2 regions of the Buttiauxella sp. 3AFRM03 genome follow, and region 2 is predicted to be linked to the other one. Evidence: predicted binding sites of a transcription regulator. Region 2 holds the regulator's gene; the other holds the start of a gene.

Region 1 (3,423 bases), 2.3 Mb from region 2:
CGGCATCGCTGGAAGTCGCAGTGGGTACCGTGTTCCAGAAGCTTTATCATCTGGCGCTGGACGGCTCGCAAATTGCCTTAAATGGCCAGGAAGCAGAGAACCAGTTCGTCGGCTGTAACTGCGGCATTATGGATCAGCTGATTTCTGCGTTAGGTAAAAAAGATCATGCGTTGCTGATTGATTGCCGCACGCTGGGTACCAAAGCGGTTTCGATGCCAAAAGGCGTGGCCGTGGTCATCATCAACAGTAACTTCAAACGCACGCTGGTGGGCAGCGAATACAATACCCGTCGCCAGCAATGCGAAACTGGTGCACGCTTCTTCACTCAGAAAGCGCTGCGTGATGTTGAGTTGTCAAAATTCAACGCTGTGGCACATGAACTTGATCCGGTTGTCGCTAAGCGTGTGCGCCATGTCCTCACCGAAAATATTCGTACCGTAGAAGCTGCCGATGCGCTGGCAAAAGGCGATTTGCAACGTATGGGCGAACTGATGGCTGAGTCTCATGCGTCAATGCGCGATGATTTCGAAATCACCGTGCCACAAATCGATACGTTAGTTGAAATCGTGAAAGCCACAATTGGCGATAAAGGCGGCGTGCGTATGACAGGTGGCGGCTTCGGTGGTTGTATCGTTGCATTGATCCCGGAAGATTTGGTTCCTGCAGTACAACAAGCGGTCGCCAAACAGTACGAAGCCAAAACCGGCATAAAAGAAACCTTTTATGTCTGCAAACCTTCGGAGGGCGCGGGCCAATGCTAAAAGAAACACCACAGCTTGCACCGGATGGGCAACCGTTCCGCATCTCCACCCTGCGCAACAGCGCGGGGTTAGTTGTCTCAGTCATGGACTGGGGCGCTACCCTGTTGTCGTGTCGTGTGCCGATGAAAGACGGAAGCGTACGCGAAACGCTGCTTGGCTGCGAAACACCGGAAGATTATCTGAATCAGTCAGCTTATCTGGGAGCAACTGTCGGGCGCTACGCAAACCGGATTGCCAACAGCCAGTTTGAGCGCGATGGCGTCACCATCAACGTGACAGCAAACCAGGGCGCACATCAGCTACATGGCGGGCCAGATGGCTTCGACAAACGTCGCTGGCGTATTGTGCGCCAGAACGAACATGAAGTGCTGTACACCCTCGATTCACAAGATGGCGATCAAGGCTTCCCTGGCGAATTACGTGCAACCGCGCGTTATGCTCTCACCGAAGATAACTGCATTACTGTTGAGTTCCGCGCCAAAACCAGCAAAGCATGCCCGGTGAACCTGACCAATCACGCCTACTTTAATCTCGACGGTAAGCAGAACGATATTCGTCAACATCGCCTGCAACTGCTGGCCGATAGCTACTTGCCAGTCGATAGCAACGGTATTCCACAGGCCGGGCTTAAAGATGTGGCAGGTACCAGCTTTGATTTCCGCACAGTGAAAACCATCGCTGATGATTTCCTGTCTGATAACGACCAGGTGCTGGTTAAAGGCTACGATCATGCGTTCTTGTTACAAGCACAGGGCGATGCCAGCCTGCCAGCAGCACACCTTTGGTCGAGCGACAATCAACTGCAAATGACGGTCTACACCACCGCACCGGCATTGCAGTTTTACAGCGGGAATTATCTGGACGGTACACCGGCAAGGGAACAAGGAACGTACAATGCGTACCAGGGCCTGGCGCTGGAAAGCGAATTCCTGCCAGACAGCCCTAATCATCCGGAATGGCCACAACCTGATTGCTGGTTACAGCCACATGAAGAGTACTTAAGCATTACGGAATACGAGTTCATTCCACTCTAAGTGCCTTGCCCTCCTCCACGGAGGGCAATTCTTCTGCGAATCGCTGGATTTCCCGCCGTTTAGCGACAAAAATATAACAACTATTCACATCCAACTTACACTCCACACTCTTTTTCGCTATGTTAAACGTTTAGCATTGCCGCTCGCCCCTTCGCGGCAATATAATGATAATCGTTATCATTAATCACAGGCTCATTAAGGAGTAAACTATGGCTGTTACTAAGCTGGTTCTGGTTCGTCACGGTGAAAGCCAGTGGAACAACGAAAACCGCTTCACCGGTTGGTATGACGTTGATCTGTCTGAGAAAGGTCAAACTGAAGCGAAAGCAGCAGGTAAGTTGCTGAAAGACGAAGGCTACTCTTTCGACTTTGCTTACACTTCTGTGCTGAAACGTGCCATCCATACTCTGTGGAACATCCTCGATGAACTGGACCAGGCCTGGTTGCCAGTTGAAAAATCCTGGAAGCTGAATGAGCGTCATTACGGGGCGCTGCAGGGTCTGAACAAAGCAGAAACCGCAGAAAAATACGGCGATGAGCAAGTTAAACAATGGCGTCGTGGCTTTGCGATAACACCTCCAGAATTGACGCGTGATGACGAACGCTTCCCAGGCCATGACCCACGTTATGCAAGCCTGACCGATAAAGAGCTGCCGGTAACTGAAAGCCTGGCATTAACTATCGATCGCGTAATCCCTTACTGGAATGAAACCATTCTGCCACGCATGAAAAGCGGCGAACGCGTGATTGTTGCCGCTCACGGTAACTCCCTGCGTGCCTTGGTTAAATTCCTTGATAACCTGGGCGAAGACGAAATTCTTGAGCTGAATATCCCAACTGGCGTACCGTTGGTGTATGAGTTTGACGAGAACTTCAAACCGCTGAAGCGCTACTATCTGGGCAATGCTGATGAGATCGCAGCAAAAGCCGCAGCGGTAGCAAACCAGGGTAAAGCGAAGTAATTCGTTAGATGTGAAAAAGGCGTGGTGAAAACCACGCCTTTTTTATTGTTACTGCGTCAAGACTTAGCCGCGACGCGTTTTCACTGCATCAGCCAACTGGCGCAACACAACTTCAGTATCTTCCCAGCCGATACAAGCATCGGTCACGCTCTTGCCGTAAACCAACGGTTCACCGCTTTCCAGGTTCTGATTGCCTTCAATAAGGTGACTTTCAATCATCACACCGGTGATGGCTTTATCGCCACCAGCGATTTGCTGGCAAACATCGGCGCCAACTTCCATTTGTTTCTTAAACTGCTTGCTGCTGTTGGCATGACTGAAATCGATCATCACCTGTGCAGGCAGGCCTGCCTTCACTAAATCCGCTTTAACCTGAGCGACGTGCTCCGCGCTGTAGTTTGGCTCTTTACCGCCGCGCAGAATGATATGGCAGTCACCATTTCCGCTGGTCGTCACAATGGCAGAATGACCCCATTTCGTCACAGACAGGAAGCTGTGTGGCGCGCCAGCGGCATTAATAGCATCAATCGCCACTTTCATCGTGCCGTCGGTACCATTTTTGAAGCCGACCGGACATGACAGACCCGACGCCAGTTCACGGTGAACCTGAGATTCTGTGGTTCGTGCGCCAATAGCCCCCCAGCTCATCAAGTCCGCCAGATACTG
Region 2 (3,423 bases):
GTGTTTATTACTGGCAGCGTGAACGTGACCGTAAAGATGTTACGACAGATAAATATGAAACTAACCTTTCTCACGCTACCTGGAACGCCAATCTGGACTTCCAGTCCGGTTATGCTGCTGACATGTTTGGTCTGGATATCGCCGCCTTTACTGCTATCGAAATGGCAGAAAATGGCGACAGCGGCCACCCGAATGAAATCGCATTTTCCTCTTCAAACAAAGCTTACGATGAAGATTATTCCGGCGATAAGAGCGGTATAAGCCTTTATAAAGCCGCAGCTAAATTCAAATACGGCCCGGTTTGGGCCCGTGCGGGTTACATCCAGCCAACAGGGCAATCTTTATTAGCGCCACACTGGAGCTTCATGCCTGGTACTTACCAGGGCGCTGAAGCCGGGGCAAACTTTGATTATGCCGATGCTGGTGCTCTGAGCTTCTCCTACATGTGGACCAATGAGTATAAAGCTCCGTGGCACCTGGAGATGGACAAGTTCTATCAGAACGATAAGAACACCAAAGTTGAGTATCTGCACTCGCTGGGCGCGAAGTATGACTTCAAAAATGATCTGATTCTTGAAGCGGCATTCGGTCAGGCAGAAGGGTATATCGACCAATACTTCACTAAAGCAAGCTACAAATTTGATGTAGCTGGCAGCCCATTGTCTACCAGCTACCAGTTCTACGGTTCGCGTGACAAAGTCTCTGATGGCAGCGTTAACGATCTGTATGACGGCACCGCATGGTTGCAGGCTCTGACATTCGGCTACAAAGTGGGCCAGGTTGACCTGCGGCTCGAAGGTACCATGGTCAAGGCTGATGGCCAGCAGGGCTACTTCCTGCAACGTATGACCCCAACTTACGCATCGTCAAACGGTCGTCTGGATATCTGGTGGGATAACCGTTCTGACTTCAACGCCAATGGTGAAAAAGCCATCTTCGCGGGTGCCATGTATGACCTGAGCAATTGGGATCTGGCTGGTTGGGCTGTAGGTGCTTCGTATGTTTACGCATGGGATGCAAAACCAAGCTCTAAACCAACCACTGACGGTTACTACGATGCTGACAATCGCCTGAAAGAATCGGCGTACAGCCTTGATGCGTTGTACACCATTCAGGATGGGCGCGCGAAAGGCACTCTGTTCAAACTGCACTTCACTCAATACGACAACCACTCCGACATCCCAAGCTGGGGCGGTGGTTACGGCAACATCTTCCAGGATGAGCGTGACGTGAAATTCATCGTCATCGCACCGTTCACCATCTTCTGATTCGATTCCGGGCGTGAAAGCGCCCGGTTTTATAAAGGATATCGAGCATGAAAAAAATCATTTTGGTTACGGTCATGGCTTTAGGTTTGAGCGCCTGCGCACAACCCTCTAAAACGGCACCGGAAGATACAAAACTGAAACAAGCCTATAGCGCCTGTATCAATACCGCAGAAGGGAATCCTGATAAAATTCAGGCCTGTCAGAGCGTGTTAAACGTGCTGGGTCAGGAAAAGGAACACCAGGAATTTGCGAAGAAAGAAACGGTGCGCACCCTGGATTATCAAAACTGTATTCAGGCCACTCGTACTGGTAACGACCAGGCGGTAAAAGCCAAGTGCGATAAAATCTGGCAAGAGATTCGTGCGAACAACAAGTAATCTGTGAATTCAGGCAATAAAAAAACCGGTGAGCTTCCTCACCGGTTTTTTTATACCTGACATCTGGTTCAGAATGTCAGATATGCGGATTACTTTTCGCTGATTTCGTGTGCATTCTCGTCGGTACGGCAATCACCTTCAGCGCAGTGACCGTAAAGGTACAGGCTGTGGTTGGTCAGACGGATGCCATGGCGTGATGCGATTTCACGCTGACGAGATTCAATTGAATCATCACTGAACTCAATAACTTTGCCGCAGTCCAGGCAAATCAGGTGGTCGTGGTGATGTTGTTGAGTTAACTCGAATACGGATTTGCCGCCTTCGAAGTTGTGACGAGTGACAATGCCTGCATCATCAAACTGGTTTAGTACACGATAAACTGTGGCGAGACCAATTTCTTCGCCCATATCAATCAGACGTTTGTATAAGTCTTCCGCACTGACATGATGGTTCACCGGACCCTGTAGCACTTCAAGGATTTTTAATCGCGGAAGCGTGACTTTCAGGCCGGCCTTCTTCAATGCGGTATTATTGTCAGTCATGCGGAAATTGTCCTGTTGCTTAACGGATCGCTCGGACTCAGGGTGAGCGTTAAGATGAATGCGTCTCATTATAGAACTGCAGATTCTAAATGGAAACCGCAAGTATTATTCATAATCAAGCTAAAAAATGGCGGCTGAGTCGCGATTTAATTGCCTTGTTAGCTATTTAGCCAGGGGGTCATTGTACAGGGACAAACCGAAAAGTTAAAAATTTGTAGCGATTATTTTAATCGGAATAATCTATCAATGTGACGCAACCCGTTTAAAAGCTGCGTCACATCCAGAATCAGGCGTTGATGATATCTGCCAGGTTCAGCTCGTCAGAAACTTGTTTGACCCATTTCTGAACGCGTTCAGCAGTCAGTTCTGGTTGACGATCTTCATCGATAGCCAGACCGACAAAGTGATCGTCGTCAGCCAGACCTTTAGAGGCTTCAAAATGGTAGCCCGCCGTTGGCCAGTGACCGACGATAGCAGCACCGCGTGGCTCAATGATGTCACGGATAGTGCCCAATGCGTCACAGAAGTATTCTGCATAGTCTTCCTGGTCACCACAGCCGAACAGGGCGACCAGTTTGCCGTTGAAATCAACTTCTTCCAGAGTCGGGAAGAAGTCATCCCAGTCGCATTGCGCTTCACCGTAATACCACGTTGGAATGCCGAGAAGCAGAATATCGAAGCCTTCCAGGTCTTCTTTGCTGCTCTTAGCAATGTCATGCACCTCAGCAACGTCTTTACCGAGCTGTTTTTGAATCATCTTCGCGATATTTTCGGTGTTACCAGTGTCGCTGCCGAAAAAAATGCCTACGATTGCCATGAGTAAAATAACCTCTTGATACTTAATGGTATGGTGGCTGCTAATTGGCCACAGATAGGGCAATCATAGCAGAACACATTGCGGTGCGGAAACTGCTATCAGCCTGTTGTGCACAGACTGCAACATCGTATTCCGGGCATATAGCCTTTCAACTAACTGAGATGCTGCTTCAGTTGCGCGAGTAGAATCTCTTCAATCAACTCACTACGACTGATATTGCGCGCTTCAGCCAGATGATTTAGTGCATCTACTGCATCGTTATTGAGCTTCAGTTCCACTCGCTTCAGGCCGCGTACTTTATCGCGCTTGAGCTGGTTGCGTTTGTTGATACGCAGTTGCTCATCACGCGTCAGCGGATTAGTTTTTGGCCGCCCGGGGCGACGCTCGTCCGCGAACAGATCTAATGTAGTACGGTCCGT

The links. Region 2 encodes Fur, which represses iron uptake genes when iron is present. Its sites were predicted from a motif close to ATAATAATGAGAACNACTATCAA; they were not measured.
Region 1: the regulator Fur is predicted to act here: its motif matches at 1,960-1,982, upstream of gpmA (2,3-diphosphoglycerate-dependent phosphoglycerate mutase).

Annotation. Positions count from the first base shown of each region.
Region 1 covers NZ_CP033076.1:4,595,516-4,598,938, reverse strand. Annotated here, with positions in the region: gene galK (galactokinase) at 1-761, shown strand, start outside; gene galM (galactose-1-epimerase) at 755-1,795, shown strand; gene gpmA (2,3-diphosphoglycerate-dependent phosphoglycerate mutase) at 2,005-2,757, shown strand; gene aroG (3-deoxy-7-phosphoheptulonate synthase AroG) at 2,821-3,423, opposite strand, start outside.
Region 2 covers NZ_CP033076.1:1,605,328-1,608,750, reverse strand. Annotated here, with positions in the region: gene chiP (chitoporin) at 1-1,268, shown strand, start outside; gene chiQ (ChiQ/YbfN family lipoprotein) at 1,316-1,645, shown strand; gene fur (ferric iron uptake transcriptional regulator) at 1,735-2,187, opposite strand; gene fldA (flavodoxin FldA) at 2,474-3,004, opposite strand; gene ybfE (LexA regulated protein) at 3,157-3,423, opposite strand, start outside.